DNA from 3 places in the Corynebacterium guangdongense genome. Region 3 is predicted to be linked to each of the others. Evidence: riboswitches for the same ligand, from Rfam matches in the RefSeq annotation. Region 3 holds a riboswitch; each other region holds the start of a gene.
The links. A riboswitch is a leader RNA that binds a small molecule or an ion and turns the genes downstream of it on or off. The one in region 3 is predicted to bind thiamine pyrophosphate.
Positions count from the first base shown of each region.

Region 1: it holds a riboswitch for thiamine pyrophosphate, as region 3 does, so the genes downstream of both, CGUA_RS03175 (3-oxoacyl-ACP reductase) here and CGUA_RS06575 (bifunctional hydroxymethylpyrimidine kinase/phosphomethylpyrimidine kinase) in region 3, are expected to answer to the same signal.
Region 2: it holds a riboswitch for thiamine pyrophosphate, as region 3 does, so the genes downstream of both, thiC (phosphomethylpyrimidine synthase ThiC) here and CGUA_RS06575 (bifunctional hydroxymethylpyrimidine kinase/phosphomethylpyrimidine kinase) in region 3, are expected to answer to the same signal.

Region 1 is NZ_CP047654.1:650,653-656,405, reverse strand. It holds gene CGUA_RS03190 (bifunctional 2-methylcitrate synthase/citrate synthase) at 8-1,165, opposite strand; gene prpB (methylisocitrate lyase) at 1,213-2,136, opposite strand; gene prpD (2-methylcitrate dehydratase PrpD) at 2,139-3,665, opposite strand; TPP riboswitch at 3,889-3,981, shown strand; gene CGUA_RS03175 (3-oxoacyl-ACP reductase) at 4,006-4,776, shown strand; gene CGUA_RS03170 (short-chain fatty acyl-CoA regulator family protein) at 4,887-5,753, shown strand, end outside.
Region 2 is NZ_CP047654.1:1,702,734-1,708,486, reverse strand. It holds gene CGUA_RS08120 (thiamine phosphate synthase) at 1-68, opposite strand, end outside; gene thiC (phosphomethylpyrimidine synthase ThiC) at 72-1,853, opposite strand; TPP riboswitch at 1,851-1,963, opposite strand; gene CGUA_RS08110 (SDR family oxidoreductase) at 2,134-3,663, shown strand; gene rplS (50S ribosomal protein L19) at 3,867-4,217, shown strand; gene CGUA_RS08100 (GntP family permease) at 4,478-5,753, shown strand, end outside.
Region 3 is NZ_CP047654.1:1,387,334-1,393,086, reverse strand. It holds gene CGUA_RS06585 (SAM-dependent methyltransferase) at 1-626, opposite strand, end outside; gene CGUA_RS06580 (NAD(P)/FAD-dependent oxidoreductase) at 762-2,138, shown strand; TPP riboswitch at 2,220-2,329, shown strand; gene CGUA_RS06575 (bifunctional hydroxymethylpyrimidine kinase/phosphomethylpyrimidine kinase) at 2,318-3,907, shown strand; gene CGUA_RS06570 (class I SAM-dependent methyltransferase) at 3,920-4,528, opposite strand; gene CGUA_RS06565 (magnesium and cobalt transport protein CorA) at 4,631-5,686, shown strand; gene CGUA_RS06560 (PaaI family thioesterase) at 5,700-5,753, opposite strand, start outside.

The DNA.
Region 1 (5,753 bases), 740 kb from region 3:
AACTAACCTAGCGGCCGAGGTGGCGCTCTTCGGGGCCGTTGTAGGCGGAGAGCGGGCGGATCAGGGAGTTGTTCTCGTACTGCTCCAGGATGTGGGCGGACCAGCCGGTGATGCGCGACATCACGAACAGCGGCGTGAAGAAGGGGATGTCGAAGCCCATGATGTAGTACGCCGGGCCGGCCGGGAAGTCCAGGTTCGGCCGGATTTTGATCGAGGTGTTCTCGTACATGGTCTCGGCCATGATGTCGTACATCTCGACCCACTTGCGGCTCTCCTCGCCGTCGTGCTCCTGGGCCAGCTTCCGGAACGCCGCCTCCATGGTCGGGACGCGCGAGTCGCCCTTCTTGTAGACCCGGTGGCCGAAGCCCATGACGAGCTCCTTGTTGGCCAGCTTGTCCTTGCACCACTGCTCGGCGGTGGCCGGGTCGCCGATCTCGATCATGTTGTGCATGACCGCCTCGTTGGCGCCGCCGTGCAGCGGCCCCTTGAGGGCGCCGATCGCACCGGCGATGGCCGACCACGGGTCGGACATGGTGGAGGTGATGACGCGGGCGGTGAAGGTCGAGGCGTTGAAGGAGTGCTCGGCGTAGAGAATCATGGACTTCTCGAAGCACTCCACGTCGCCCGGCTTGTTCAGCGGGGAATCCGGGCCGTCGCCGAAGACCATCCACAGGAAGTTTTCGGTGAAGCCGAGGTCCTTGCGGGGCTCGATGTAACCCTCGCCGCGGCGGCGGCGGATGTCCAGGGCCACGATGGTCGGCAGCTTGGACAGCAGCTGGCGTCCGACCCAGCGGATGTGGTTGGCGCTGCGGGTGAAGTGGTCGGCGTCGTAGCTGCCGAGGAAGGCGACGGCGCTGCGCAGCACGTCCATCGGGTGGCAGTCGGTGGGCATCGACATGACCATGTCGATCGTCTTCTGGTCCAGGGAGCGGCCGTTCCAGCACTCGCGCTTGAAGTCGGCGAGCTCCTCCTCGTCGGGCAGTTCGCCGCGCAGCAGCAGGTAGGCGACCTCCTCAAAGGTGCAGTTCTCGGCGAGCTCCTGGACCGGGTAGCCGCGGTAGAGCAGGGAGTTGGTCTCCGGATTGACCTTGGAGATGGCCGTGTAGTCGGCGTAGACGCCTGCCAGGCCCTTACGGATGTCCGGCTGGGTTTCGGTGGTGGTCATGATGCTTCTCCTTCGATGGACGTGCGATGGACGTGCTGTGAGGCGGGTCAGAAGGTGGTCGAGTAGCTGTCGCGGGAGTAGGTGAAGACGGACTGGTCGAAGGCGTTGTACTCCTCGTACTTGACCAGTTCGTAGAGGCGGGAGCGGTGCTGCATGCGGTCGAGCCAGCCGGCCTGGGTGCCGGTCTCGCCGATCTCGCGCAGCGCCTCCTCCACGGCGCCCATGGCGATGCGCAGGGTGGTGACCGGGTAGATGACGGCGTTGTAGCCGATCTCCTCCAGGGTGCCGGCCGGAAGCAGCTCGGTTTTGCCGAACTCGGTCATGTTGGCCAGCAGCGGAGTGTCGACGGCGTCGCGGAATTTCTTGAAGTCGTCGACGGTGTAGAGCGCCTCGGTGAAGATGAGGTCGGCGCCGGCGGCGGCGTAGGCCTTGGCCCGCTCGATGGCGGCGTCGACGGATTCGATGCCGGCGGCGTCGGTGCGCGCGCAGATGACGAAGCTGTCGTCGCGACGCTCGTTGGCGGCCGCGGAGATGCGCCGGACCATGACGTCGGTGGGCACGACCTCCTTGCCGTCCAGGTGGCCGCAGCGCTTCGGGTTGACCTGGTCCTCGAAGTGGCAGCCGGCCAGGCCGGCGTCCTCGAATTCGGAGACGGTGCGGGCGGCGGACATCGGTTCGCCGAAGCCGGTGTCGGCGTCGATGAGCACGGGCAGGTCGGTGGCCCGGGCGATCTGGCGCCCGCGCCCGGCGACCTCGGTGAGCGTGGTCAGCCCGATGTCGGGCAGGCCCAGGTCGTTGGCGAGCACGGCGCCGGAGACGTAGACGCCCTCGAAAAGTCCGAGGTCCTCGATGAGGCGGGCGGTCAGGGGGTTGAAGGCTCCCGGCAGCTTGGTGATGGCCGGGGCGTTGAGCGAGTCACGCAGAGCTTGCCGACGCTGCGTGGGCGTCGTGGACGGTGCGTACAGGGACATCTTTAGAGCAGTCCTTCCGGGGTCTGCGGCGCCCTGGCGAGGACCTCGGCGGCGAGGACGATGTTGAGCTCGTTCAGGTCGGTGAGGTTCTCCAGGTTCTCGACGGCGGCGAGGAAGCGATCCTGCTCCTGCGGGGAGACGACGCCCTCGGCGAGTTCACGGAACTTCTGGATGTACTGGGCGCGGGCGAAGGGGCGGGCGCCGAGCGGGTGGGCGTCGGCAAGCGCGAGCTCGTCGACGATCTCGGTGCCGTCGTTGAGGGTGATGACGGCGCGGGCGCCGAAGGCCTTCTCGACCGGGTCGGTGGACAGGTAGCGGCGGGTCCACTCCGGGTCCTCAAGGGTGGAGATCTTGTGCCACAGCTCGACGGTCTCCGGGCGGTTGGCGCGCTCCGGGGCGTAGGAGTGCTCGTGGTGCCACTTCCCGTCCTCGAGGGCGACCGCGAAAATGTACATGATGGAGTGGTCCAGGGTCTCGCGGGAGGAGTTCGGGTCCATCTTCTGCGGGTCGTTCGCGCCGGTGCCGATGACGTAGTGGGTGTGGTGCGAGGTGTGCAGCACGATGGAGGCAATGTCCGCGGCGGACACGCCCTTCTCGGCGAGCGTCGACTTCATGCGGCGGGCCAGGTCAATCAGGGCCTGGGCCTGGTACTCGGCGGAGTGCTCCTTGGTGAAGGTGTCGAGAATGCCGCGCTTCTCCTCGCCCTCGGCCGGCAGCGGGATGGTGTACTCGTGGTTCGGGCCGCCCAGCAGCCAGGCGATGACGCCGTCCTCGCCCTCCCAGATCGGGGCCGGGGCGCCCTCGCCGCGCATGGTGCGGTCGATCGCCTCGATGGCCATCTTGCCGGCGAAGGCCGGGGCGAAGGCCTTCCACGAGGAGATCTCGCCCTTGCGGGACTGCCGCGTGGCGGTGGTGGTGTGCAGGGCCTGGCCGATCGCCTGGTAGATGGTGTCGACGTCGAGACCGAGCAGGGTGCCGATGCCGGCGGCCGCCGAGGGGCCGAGGTGGGCGACGTGGTCGATCTTGTGCTTGTGCAGGCTCATGCCGCGCACCAGGTCGACCTGGATCTCGTAGCCGGTGGCCAGGCCGCGGATGAGGTCGCGGCCGGTCTTGCCGGCGGTCTGGGCGGCGGCCAGGATCGGCGGGATGTTGTCGCCCGGGTGGGAGTACTCCTCCGCCAGGAAGGTGTCGTGGAAATCGAGTTCGCGCACGGCGGTGCCGTTGGCCCAGGCGGCCCACTCCGCGGAGTAGGTGCCCTCCAGGCCGAAGACGGTCGCTCCTCGACTTCCCGCGGTCGCGTCAGCGACCGCGTGGGCCTGCGCCTGTCGACGCGCGACCGTCACCGGGCGGCGGGTCACCGAGGCGGCGGAGACCGCGGCGTTGTCGATGATGCGGTTGATGATCATCTCGGTGGTCTCCTCCGGAACCTCCACCGGATCCGCGGCGACGCGGGCGATCTTGTAGGCCAGGTGCTCTTCGTAGGGGAAGTCCTCGGCCGAGCGGCGGGTGCGGACGACGTGATCGATCATGGGGTTTCCTCCAGCGGGTGAAACGGATTCTGATGTGCTGCCCATCAACCTAGGGCAAGTTTCGTGTCCCAGGTCACGGCGAATGGGGCGGATTTCCGCTGAACTTTTCCCGTGAATCTGCAACATTCGTGGAACGGCCAGCTCATCGCCCATTAGGCGGACGTTCCCCCGCCGCCCACACCCGGCGCGGGGGGACGCGGACGTACGCGCTGTTAGTCTCGATCCCAGTGACACGGGGTGCCGGACACGGCTGAGAACACACCCGTCGAACCTGATCCAGTCAACGCTGGCGTAGGGAATGTCCGTTGTCTTCCTTGCGCCTTTTCCACGCAAGGAACACATGAACCAGCACAGCATTTCCGACCAGGTCGTCCTCGTCACCGGGGGCGCGCGCGGCCTGGGCCGACGCATCTCCCAGGCTTTCCTCCGCGAGGGGGCGCGCGTGGCCGTCAACTACCTCGCCAGCCGGGCCGCCGCCGGGGAACTGGTCGCCGCCCATGCGGGCCGGGCGGTGGCCCTGCAGGGCGACGTCCGCTCCCGGGCGGACATGGAGCGCGTCGTCGCCGACGCGGCGGAGGCCTTCGGCGCACCGGTGACCACGGTCGTCAACAACGCGCTGGTGAACTTCTCCTTTGACGGCGACGCCCGCCCCGCCGCCGGGGAGATCACCTACCGGCGCTTCGCGGAGCAGTTCGAGGGTTCCGTCGGGGGCGCGCTCAACACCGTCCAGGCGGCGCTGGGCGACTTCGAGCGGGCCGGGTACGGCCGCGTCGTCAACATCGGCACCAACCTCTTCCAGAACCCGGTCGTCCCCTACCACGACTACACCGCCGCCAAGGCGGCGCTACTGTCGCTGACCCGCAGCCTGGCCAAAGACCTCGGCCCGCGCGGAGTCACCGTCAACATGGTCAGCGGCGGCCTGCTGCGTACCACCGACGCCAGCGCCGCCACCCCGCAGGCCGTGCTCGACGCCATCGCCACGGGCACCCCGCTGGGTTCGGCGACCACGCCGGAGGAGCTTGCCGACGCCGTCCTGTTCTTCGCCTCCCCCTGGTCTCGCTCCGTCGCCGGCCAGAACCTCGTCGTCGGCGGCGGACTGGTGATGGACTAGCCACCCCCAAGCTGGTGGCGTGGACCACTGTGCAGTGACTAAGTTAAGGCAGACAACACCAGCGCCTGAAGAAATCGCTGGCACCACCGGGTTTTGGAGGTTGAACACTCGTGACCAAACACTTCGCCGGGGCACGGATCCATACGCTGCGCCGCACGGCGGGGCTGACGCAGGTGGAGATGGCCAAGCGTCTCGGCATCTCCACCAGCTACCTCAACCAGCTGGAGAACGACCAGCGACCGTTGACGGTCACGGTCCTGATGAGCCTCTCGCAGGCGTTCGACACCCCGGCGGGCTTCTTCTCCACCGACCAGGACGCGCGTGCCATCGCCCAGCTCAAGGAGGTCTTTCCCGGCACGCCCGAGGATCAGCTGGCCGACCTGGTCGCGCGCTACCCGGAACTGGTGCCGCGGATGGTCAAGGACCAGTCACCGACCACCAGCCCCTTCGAGGAGGTCCGCGACTTCTACTACGCGACCAACAACTACTTCCACAAGCTCGACACCACCGGCGAGGAGCTCTCCCTGGCGCTCGGGCCGATGCGCCTGCGCGTGCCGCGCCTGGTCGCGCGCCTGGAGTCCGACGCCGGCGTCACCGTCGATTTCCGCGGCCAGATCGACGGCCCTCGCCGCCACTACCTGCCCGCTGAACGACGGCTGGTGCTGCGCACGGGACTGTCCGACGCCCAGCTCGCCTTCGAGCTGTCCATGCAGTACGCCCTGCTCGTCCACGGCGAGGAAATTGAGATGATGGCCGCTCCCCTGTCGACCAAGCAGGCCCGCGAGATCGCCCGGCGCGGGCTGGCCCAGTCCTTCGCCGCCGCGGTGACCATGCCCTACACCGAGTTCCTCGAGCACGCCGAGGCCACCCGCTACGACATCGACCTACTGGCCAGTCGTTTCAGCACCAGTTTCGAGTCGACCGCCCACCGCATGTCGACGCTTCAGCGTCCCGGCGCGCGTGGCATCCCCTTCTTC
Region 2 (5,753 bases), 320 kb from region 3:
ACGTCGACGACGACGCGCTCCGGCGGGGAGCCGGTGACGAGGTAGCAGCGGAGATCGAGTTCTTGCACGGGTCAGGCCTCCTGGTCCCGGTAGATTCGGGAGCCCTGCTCGCGGAACTCGGCGGCTTTGGCGGCCATCCCGCTCTCGGCGGCGGCGGCCACGTCCGGATCCAGCGGCGCACCGATTCCCGGCATGCCGAGCCGGGCGCCGAACTCGTCGCGGATGTCCTGGGAGATGCGCATGGAACAGAACTTTGGTCCGCACATGGAGCAGAAGTGGGCGGTCTTCGCTGGCTCGGCGGGCAGGGTCTCGTCGTGGTACTCGCGGGCGGTGTCCGGGTCCAGGGACAGGGCGAACTGGTCGTTCCAGCGGAACTCGAAGCGCGCCTTGCTCATCGCGTCGTCCCAGTCGCGCGCGCCCGGGTGCCCCTTGGCCACGTCCGCCGCGTGCGCGGCCAGCTTGTAGGTGATGACGCCGGTCTTGACGTCGTCGCGGTTGGGCAGGCCGAGGTGCTCCTTCGGCGTGACGTAGCACAGCATCGCGGTGCCGCCCATGGCGATGGTGGCCGCGCCGATGGCGGAGGTGATGTGGTCGTAACCTGGCGCGATGTCGGTGACCAGCGGGCCGAGGGTGTAGAACGGGGCGTCGCCGCACCAGTCGCGCTCGAGCTCGTTGTTGACCTGGATCTTGTCCAGCGGGACGTGGCCGGGACCCTCGACCATGACCTGGACGTCGTACTCCCAGGCGCGGCGGGTCAGCTCGCCGATGGTCTTGAGCTCGGCGAACTGGGCGGCGTCGTTGGCGTCGGCAAGCGAGCCCGGGCGCAGCCCGTCGCCGAGGGAGAAGGCGACGTCGTAGCGGGCGAAGATCTCGCACAGCTCGTCGAAGTTCTCGTAGAGGAAGGACTCTTTGTGGTGGGCGAGGCACCAGCCGGCCATGATGGAGCCGCCGCGGGAGACGATGCCCGTGACCCGCTCGGTGGTCAGCGGGATGAACGGGAGGCGCACGCCGGCGTGGACGGTCATGTAGCCGACGCCCTGCTCGGCCTGCTCGATGACGGTGTCGCGGAAGATCTCCCAGGTCAGATCCTGGGCGACGCCGCCCACCTTCTCCAGCGCCTGGTAGATCGGGACAGTGCCGATCGGGACGGCGGAGTTGCGGATGATCCACTCGCGGGTGGTGTGGATGTCGTCTCCGGTGGAGAGATCCATGACGGTGTCGGCGCCCCAGCGGGTGGCCCAGCGCAGCTTGGCGACCTCTTCGCGGATCGAGGAGGTGACTGCGGAGTTGCCGATGTTTGCGTTGATCTTGGTGAGGAACTTGCGGCCGATGATCATCGGCTCGGACTCGGGGTGGTTGACGTTCGCGGGGATGATGGCGCGGCCGCGGGCGACCTCGCCGCGGACGAATTCCGGGGAGACGTGCTCGCGCAGGGCGACGTACTCCATCTCGCGGGTGATGACGCCCCGGCGGGCGTAGTGCATCTGGGTGACGGTCTTTCCTTCGCGGGCGCGCAACGGCTCCTGGGCCTCGCCCTGCCACTCCTCGCTGGCGGCGCCGCGGCGGGAGGCGGAGCGGCCGTCGTCGGCCAGGTCGCGTTCGCGGCCGACGTACTCCTCGACGTCGCCGCGGTCGGCGATCCACTCACTGCGCAGGCGTGGCAGTCCGACGGTCTCGTCGCACTCGGGGCCGCGGGTGCGGTAGACGTGGAAGGGCTCGTTGGGGCCGGTGGGGGAGTCGTCGAGCTCGATGCGGGTCTCCGGGACCTCGAGGCCGTCCTGCTTGATCGGTGCGTAGGAGTGCTTCGGGTGGATCTCTGTCTCAACGTGCGTGCGTGCGGACGTGACGGTCATGGACCGTTCCTCTCTTCCTTCGCCGGTGCTAACCGGACAGGTTCAAACGGTGCTCGCGTTCGGCGTCAACGCGATCTCAGCCCGTGCCTCGGGCGCCCGTGGGGGTTCAGGTATTCACTTGGACGTCGCCGCAGTGTCTGGCGGACGACGTGGCACCACTATGGCACAGCGGGGGACGGATGAGCGGGGGCGTGACCCTATTCGGGTGAGCGCGGCGCTGGCCCCGGGCCGCTCCTCCGGGCTCCTCGCGCCAGCCCGTCCGCGGGCGTAGCCTGGTGTGATGAATTCCACCACCGGATACCGCGCCCATCATCCCGCCCGGCGGGTCCTGGTCACCGGCGCCACCGGATACGTCGGCGGCCGGCTCATTCCGGAGCTGCTCAACGCCGGGTTCACGGTGCGTGCCACGTCTCGTCGACTGGAATCGATGCGCCGGTTCGACTGGTTCGACAGCGTGGAGGCGGTGGAGGCGGACCTGACCCGACCGGAGGACCTGGCCGCGCTCATGGCCGACGTCGACGTGGCCTACTACCTCGTCCACTCGATGGGGGCCGGCGTCGTCGATTTCGAGCGCACCGAGGCGTTCGTGGCCGACAACGTCGCCACCGCCGCGGCGGCGGCCGGGGTGGGGCAGCTGGTCTACCTCTCCGGGCTGCACCCGGACCGCGAGCCGGCGGAGCTGAGCAAGCACATGCGCTCCCGGGAGCGGGTGGCGCGGCGTCTGCTGGCCGGGGAGGTCCCGACGCTGGTGTTTCGTGCCGGGGTGATCATCGGGTCGGGCTCGGCGTCCTTCGAGATCATCCGGCACCTGACCGACCGGCTGCCCGTCATGACGGCCCCGAACTGGATCGACAACGACATCGAACCGATCAGTGTCCGGGACGTGCTCTACTACCTGGTGGCCGCCGCGGATCTGCCGTCGCCGGTCAACGACGCCGTGGACATCGGGGGCGGACACGTCTACCAGTTCAAGGAGCTGCTCACCCTGTACGGGAGGGAGCTGGGACTCGAGCGGCGCATCGTCGGCCTGCGCCTGCCCCGCTTCGCCAATGCGGCCTCGGGGCTGTGGATCGGCCTGGTCACGCCGGTTCCCGTGAAACTGGCCATCCCCCTGGCGCAGTCGATGGCGGAGGACGCGGTCACCGCCGACCACCGGGTCGCCGAGATCATCCCCGACCCGCCCGGCGGGCTGGCCGACTATCCGACGGCCGTGCGCCGCGCGCTGGACCGGCAGCGCGACGACGTCATCCCCACCAACTGGCGGGGCGCGTGGGGCGGCTCGGTGATCCCGGAGCAGTCGTTGCCGACGGACCCGGAATGGGCGGGCCGGACGGTGTTCACCGACGAGCGCTCCGGGGAGATCGACGCCCCCGTGGAGGACGTGTTCGCGGTGGTGGAGGGCATCGGCGGGGACAGCGGCTGGTATTCCGTCCCGCTGCTGTGGACGGTGCGCGGAGTCATCGACAAGCTCCTGGGCGGTCCCGGGCTGGGCGGGCGGCGGGACGCGCGCCGGCTGGCGGTCGGGGACCGGCTCGACTGGTGGCGGGTCGAGGCGATCGAGCCGCCGAACCGCCTGATCCTCCGCGCCGAGATGAACGTCGGCGGCACCGCCTGGCTAGTCTTCGACGTCGTCGAGGGCGAGGAAACGGGTACGTCCCGGTACACGCAGACGGCGGTCGACGTCCCCAACGGACTGCTGGGGCGGGCCTACTGGATCGCGCTGCTGCCGTTTCACGCGCTCATCTTCCCCGTGATGCGCGACAACATCCTCCGGGCGGCGCGGGCGCGACGGGAGGCGCGCAGGTCGTGACCCCGGACCGGTGGTTGTTCGATCATCCCTGACGGGGGATTTGGCCCCGTCCGGGAGAGTGTGGGAGAATTGCGCGGTTGACTGCCCAGATTCGCTCTGGTCAGGATGCATCACAGTACACGGATACGAACCGGTTGAGCGCCAGGCGTGAGCCACGGAAATGCCGCCAGGGTCCTCTGTCCCGAATGCACAAAGGAATCATCATGAGCCAGAACAAACTCATCGAGAAGATCGATCAGTCGCAGGTCCGCGACGACATCCCGGATTTCCGTCCGGGTGACACCCTCGACGTTCACGTCAAGGTCATCGAGGGCGCCACCGAGCGTACCCAGCTCTTCAAGGGCTTCGTCGTCCGTCGTCAGGGCTCCGGCATCCGCGAGACCTTCACCGTCCGTAAGGTCTCCTTCGGTATCGGCGTCGAGCGCACCTTCCCGGTTCACTCCCCGAACCTGGCCAAGATCGACGTCGTCCGTCGTGGCGACGTTCGTCGCGCCAAGCTGTACTACATGCGCGAGCTGCGCGGCAAGGCAGCCCGCATCAAGGAGCGCCGCTAGTTCTCGCCCCGGGGGCCACCGGTCCCCGGGTGAGCGGTCACCCGCCGTCGCCAGGTGTCATGCCTGTCGACGGCGGGTTTCACCGTTTCCGGCCCGGCCCGGTTTCTACGGGTCGGTTTTCGCCGAAAAGCTCTCCGGGGGATGGGGCTGGTGTTACGTTGAGGTGGTAATAACCACATCCGGCCCCGTCCTGTGTCGTCCCGCATCCCCCGAGGGGCGGCGCCGGCGGGACCCGAGCCACTGGAGAGCACATGGACCTCATGGAAACCTGGGAGCAGACGCTCGGCGCGGGCCCCCTCCTCGGCATCGCCGCGGCGGGAATCGCGCTGATTCTCATCCTCATCATCAAGTTCAAGCTTCATGCCTTCATCACGCTGGTACTGGTATCCATCCTGACCGCGATCGCCACCGGCATCCCCCTGGGGGCCGTGTACGACGTCTCCATGCAGGGCTTCCGCGCCACCCTGGGTGACGTGGGCATTCTGGTCGGTCTCGGCGCCATGCTGGGCAAACTCATCGAGCACTCCGGCGGCGCCCAGGTGCTGGCCGACACCATGATCAGGCGTTTCGGCGAGAAGAGAGCGCCCCTGGCCCTCGGCGTCGCCGCGCTCTTCCTGGGCTTCCCGATGTTCTTCGACGCGGGCCTGGTCGTCATGCTGCCGATCATCTTCGCCGTGGCCCGGCGTCTCCACGGCCCCATCCTGCTCTACGCCCTGCCCACCGCGGTCGCCTTCTCCGTCATGCACGTCTTCGTTCCGCCGCACCCGGGGCCGGTCGCCGCCTCCACCTTCTTCGGCACCAACCTGGGCCTGCTCATCATCGCCGGCATTCTCATCGCCCTGCCGACCTTCTACGTGACCGGCTACCTCTGGGGCAAGTTCGTCGCCAGGAGGTATCCCTTCACCACCGTCGCCGGTGCGATCTTCGGCCGGGAAACCGAGGAGATCAAGAATCCGCCGAAGGTCGGCACGGTCATCGCCATGCTCCTGCTGCCGATGCTGCTCATCTTCCTCAACACCGGCGTCGACTTCGCCACCAAAGCGGGCCTGGTCACCGGGGAGGAAATGTGGGCGGAGGCCTTCACCATGCTTGGCAAGTCCGGCGTCGCTCTGCTGATCTCCGTCCTGGTCGCCATCCCCGTCCTGGGAACCCGTCGCGGCACCACCGGCACCGCCCTGGAGAAGCTCCTCGACTCCGCGCTCGGCCCGATCGCCTCGGTCGTCTTCATCACCGGCGCCGGCGGCATGTACGGCGGGGTCCTGCGCTCCTCCGGAATCGGTGACGCGCTGGCCGACGTCCTCAACGGCATCGGCATTCCGGTCATCCTCGCCGTCTACCTGGTTGCCGCCATCCTGCGCGTCGCCCAGGGCTCCGCCACTGTCGCGCTGACCACCGCCGCCGGCCTCATGGCCCCGGCCGTGCTCGCCGGCGGCTACTCCGACATGCAGATCGTCGCCATCACCATCGCCTGCGCCGCCGGCTCCGTCATCGCCTCCCACGTCAACGACTCCGGCTTCTGGCTGGTCGGCCGGCTCT
Region 3 (5,753 bases):
ACGAGAACATGGGAGCTTTCCCGTACATGCGCCTGGGCCAGCAGCCGTTCCGCGGCCCGCGCCTGACCGTCGGCCAGGTCCGCGCGCTCCACCGAAACGGGTTCCCCCACGGTGGTCACGTCGACAAAATGGTGCGCGGGCTCCTGCCCCCTGCCTGCCCCCGGAACATGACTGGGAACTGAATGTCGGACGGTCGTGGCCACCCCCGATGCGTAGGTGGCGTTGAAGGCGCTCGTGCCATCCCCGGAGAACAACCGGACCAGTGCCGGCGGCAACTGCCCGAGGGCGCGCAGCGTCGGCACCGTGGGGGTTTTCGGCCGGTAGCCGTGCGCGATGAGTTTCGCGAGCACCTCCACGAGGGTGTTGTCGTCACGGGTGCGCCACTCGCCGGCCATGTAGGATTCCGCGAATCCGGTCCATCCCGATTCTGCGATTCGAAGAAACAGCGCCTCGTGCTCGACGCGGACGTCGGCGTCCCCCGACAACGTGATTTCCAATGTGCGACAGACGCGGGCAAAATTAGCTTCAGCTTTCCGGGCACGAACGGGCATCCACACTCCCGTCGGCACGGAAGCGACGCCCGGCCACTCCTCGGCGTTGATCGTGACGAGGTGTTCCAGCGTCATCTTCTGTCCCCTATCGCGTATTACCATTAAAAGAGTATGCTCGTTCTGTATAAGGACGATCGAGCACACCCGCATCTCGTCTCAGGCACACTGAACTACAGCACGTGACAATCCAGTATAAGGAGCAAGGGATCCATGACTGAGCAGGCTTACCGGCCCGAAGGAAATCGGAAGCACCTCGTAATCGTCGGCGGTGGCTTCGCCGGGGTCTACGCCGCCAAGAAGCTCGCGGACGCCGACATCGACATCACGCTCATCGACCGCAACAATTACTTCCTGTTCCAGCCCCTCCTTTACCAGGTTGCCACCGGTCTGCTCTCCTCCTCGGAGGTCGCCGCCCCGCTGCGCCAGATTTTCCGCAAGCAGGACAATATCCGCATCGTCCAGGGCACCGTCACCGACATCGACACCACCGCCAAGGTGGTCACGGCCAACCTCGATGATCTCGAGCACAGCTACGAGTACGACTACCTCCTGCTCGGCGCCGGTTCCGACCAGGGGTACTTCGGCAACGACCACTTCGCCGAGTTCGCGCCGGGGCTGAAGACCGTCGACGTGGCCCTCGAGATCCGCGCGGCCTTCGTGCACGCCTTCGAGGAGGCGGAACTCACCGAGGATCCCGCTGAGCGCGAACGTCTGCTCACCTTCGTGATCGTCGGCGCGGGCCCCACCGGCGTCGAGCTGGCCGGCCAGTTCAGCGAGATGGCCCGCCGTTCGATGCAGGACCAGTACACGCGTCTGAACCCGTCCGACGCGAAGATCATCCTGCTCGACGGCGCCCCGCAGGTGCTGCCGCCCTTCGGCAAGCGTCTGGGCCGCTACTCGCAGCGCACCCTGGAGCGCGCCGGCGTCGATGTGCGCCTGAGCGCCCTGGTGACCAACGTCGACGACAACTCCGTCACCTACAAGGACAAGAACGGCCAGGAGCACACCATCACCGCCTACACCAAGGTGTGGTCGGCGGGCGTCCAGGCCAACCCGCTGGGCAAGATGGTCGCCGACCAGCTTGGCGCCGAGTCCGACCGTGCCGGCCGCGTCAAGGTCAACGGCGACCTCACCGTCGGCGAGGACAAGACCGTCTTCATCACCGGCGACATGATGGGCAACGGCACCCCGGGCCTGGCCCAGGGCGGCATCCAGTCCGGAGAGTACGCGGCCGAGCGCATCATGGCCTACCTCGAGGCCGGCGACTCGGAGACCTTCCCGGCAGCCGAGAAGGACTTCTCCTACTTCGACAAGGGATCGATGGCCATCATCAACCGCGGCAACGCGGTCATCAAGATGGACAAGGTCGAGTTCACCGGCCTGATCGGCTGGCTGGGCTGGCTCGTCGTCCACGCCGGCTTCCTCTACGGGTTCCGCAACCGTCTCGTCGCCGTGATCAACTGGGTCCAGAACGTCGTCTCCCGTGACCGTCCGGGTTTCAACATCACCAAGCAGCAGCGCATCGCCCGCCGCAACATCAGCCGTCAGAACAAGCTGGAGGCCGAGGCCCGCGCCACCACCGTTTAGGCGCCCGTCGTCGCGCGCTTCCCCGGGGGTACCACCCGGTGGAGGCGCGCCTCGCTTTTTCCTTCTTTGTTATCGTCGGTGCCACGGACATTGGGGTGCCCGGGGAGACATCGACGTCTCCCCGGGCTGAGAACACACCCATTGAACCTGCTCTAGTTCGTACTAGCGAAGGGATTGTCATGAGTGACACACCTGCTTTTTCCCCGTCAGCCACCACCACCGCCGTCGAGACCCGGGGGCGGGCCATTCCCCGGGTGTTGTCCATCGCCGGGACGGATCCGACGGGCGGCGCGGGCGTCCAGGCCGACATGAAGGCCATCGAGGCCGCCGGCGGGTACGGCATGACCGTGGTGACGGCGCTGGTCGCGCAGAACACCCTCGGCGTGCGTGGCATCCACACCCCGCCGGAGCAGTTCCTGCGCCAGCAGCTGGACTCGGTCTCCGAGGACGTCACCGTCGACGCCGTGAAGATCGGCATGCTCGGCGGCGTCGGCGCCATCGAGACCGTTCGCGGGTGGCTGGCGGACACCCGCCCACCGGTCGTCGTCCTGGATCCGGTGATGGTCTCCACCAGCGGGCACCGGCTCCTGGAGGCAGACGCCGAGGCCGAGATCCGCGATTTCTGTCGCGACGTCGACCTGATCACCCCCAACCTCAAGGAGCTGGGCGTGCTCACCGGCCGGCCGGAGGCGGCCACCTTCGAGGAGGCCGTCGGGCAGGCGCTGCCCTTCGCCCGGGAGGTCGACGCGACCGTCATCGTCAAGGGCGGTCACCTCCGGGGCCCGCTCGCCGACAACGCCGTCGTCACGCCGGGCGGCGAGGTGCACCGGGTCCACGTTCCGCGCGTCGACACGCCGCACACCCATGGCACCGGCTGCTCGCTGTCCTCCGCGTTGGCGACCCGCCTCGGCCGGGGGGAGGACACCGCGACGGCGCTGGAGTGGTCGAGCCGCTGGCTGCACGAGGCCATCGTCGCCGCCGGTTCCCTCCATGTCGGACTCGGCAACGGTCCCGTCCATCACGCACGGCGGGCACGCAGGCTCGCCGACGCCGCCAGCACCGTCCCGTGGCCGGAAATGACCGCCGACTACGTCTCCGCTCTCGCCCCGCCCATCCCGCGCCTCCGGCCCGCCGGCCCGCACACCGAGGCGCTGTGGAACGACACCGGCGATCTCTGGGCCGAGATCATGGGCCTGCCCTTCATCACGGGCCTGGCCGACGGTTCCTTGCGGGAGGAGGACTTCGCGTTCTACCTGGCGCAGGATGCCGAGTACCTTCACCACTATTCCCGGGCGCTGAGCCAGCTGGCGACCACGGCACCGGATCTGCCGGGCCAGATCGCCTGGAACCGGGCCTCCTTGGGCTGCTCGGTGTCCGAGAAAGCGTTGCACGACACCTGGCTGTCCGAGCGTGGCATCACCGAGACCCCGCTCTCCCGCGTCACCGCCGCCTACACGGACTTCCTCGTGGCCACCGCACACGTGGAACCTTATGCCGTCGGCGTGGCGGCCGTGCTCCCCTGCGCCTGGCTGTACGCGGAGATCGGCCTGGCCATCGCCGAACACAACGGGCCCGGGCACCCGTACCGGGCGTGGCTGGCGATGTACGGCGGGGAAGAGTTCCTGGCGGAGGCACGATCCTTCATCCGCCTCGCGGAAGAGGCGCTGGCCGGGGCCAGCGACGAGGAACGCGCCCGGGCGCGCCGGGCGTATCTCACCGCCTGCGCGCACGAGCGCGAATTCTTCGACCAGGCCGACCTCGCCTGGTAGCCGTCCGGGCGGCTAAGCCAGGAGGTGGCCGCCCGCTCCCGGTTTGGTGAACAGCGCGACCAGGAAGGTCGAGGACTCGTCGAAGGGGGCCAGATCCCAGCCGCCGAAACGGTAGTCCAGCGTGAAGCCGATCTTCTGCGCCGTGGCCAGAAAGTCCGTGAACTCCCAGCCGCGGCCGGCTCCGAAGCCGGTGACGAAGCGGCCCGAGGTGCGCATGGAGTCGTAGATGTTCTGCAGCGCGAACTCGCGGCCCTCCTTGGCCAGGAAACCCATGACGTTGCCGGCGGAGACGACGACGTCGAACTCGTCCTCGGCGATCGGATCCGAGGACAGGTCGCCGACGTACCAGGTGCCGTCGGGGTGGTCAGTTTCCGCGTGGCGGATGAGAACGGGGTCGACGTCGGTGCCGACGACGGTGTGGCCCTGCCTGATCAGGTAGCCACCCAGTCGGCCGGTGCCGCAGCCTGCGTCGAGGATGCGGGAGTGCCGCTCCGCGAGCGCGTCGACGAAGCGTGCCTCGCCGTGAATGTCCTGGCCCTGGGACTCCAGAATCTTCCATTTGCGGGCGTAGTTTTCCGAATGTGCCGGATTGGCGGAGGTGACTTCTTTCCAAGTGGGCATGGACCCAGGATATAGGTAGTCCCTCCCGACTGGGGCTAGGATGAGTCACCGGTCCCCCGCCGGGTGACGAGTCAAGTGTGCAGCCCGCGTAAAGGAGCGACCATGCCGGATGCGAAGAAGTCTGCCGCCACAGGTCTGCAGCGCGGTGACCGTCTTCGGGTCCCCGTCGAGCGTTCCATCGAGCACTGCCGGGTCTTCGCCGACGGCGACATGCTGGCCGGCGACTACACCGTCCGGCACGCCATCCAGGTCGCCAAGGAACGCGGCGGGTACGTGTGGCTCGGGCTCCGGGAGCCGCAGAAGGCGCACATGGAGAACATCGCGGAGGCTTTCGGCATCCACGAGCTGATCGTCGACGACGCCGTCACCGCGCACCAGCGCCCCAAGGTCGAGCGCTACGACGACCAGCTGTTCATCGTCATCCGCTCGGTCACCTTCACCGACGACGAGCAGGTCGACGACACGCACGAGGTGATCCAGACGCTCGGTGAGGTGCAGATGCTGCTGGGGCCCAATTTCATCATCACCGTCCGCCACAGCGCCCCGCTGCCGGGGGCGCATGAGCTGGACCGCCACCGGCAGCTGGCGTCGACAAGCCCGGCCGCCCTGGCCTACCTCCTGGCCGACCGGCTCGTCGCCCATTACGTCCGCATCAGCCTGCTGCTCGAGGACGAGGTGGACGAGCTGGAGACGACGGTGTTCACCCCGGGCACCAACTTCAACATCGACAAGATCTACCTGTACAAGCGTGAGGTCCTGGAGATGCGCCACGCCACCGATCCGCTGGCCCCGGCCCTGCAGGCTCTCATCCGGGACCACAAGGACATCATCCCGAAGCAGATCCGCTCCTACTTCCGTGACGTTTTGGACGCCGAACTCCAGGTCAAGGACCGGATCGGGGGGTTCGACGCGCGCCTGAGCTCGCTCATCGACGCCTCCGTCGCCAAGGTGACGATGCAGCAGAACAAGGACATGCGCACGATCTCGGCCGTGGTCGGTCTGGCGGCGGTGCCGACGCTGATCGCCGGCATCTACGGCATGAATTTCCGAAACATGCCGGAACTGGAGTGGGAGTACGGATACTACGGCGCGCTGGCCGTCATGGTCGTGATCATGGCGGCGCTGGTGTGGTGGTTCCGCCGCAACCACTGGCTCTGACGGCGGCGGTCGCCTAGCCCACCGGCATGGTGCGCAGAGTCGTGCGCGCGACCAGCCGGCCCTCATT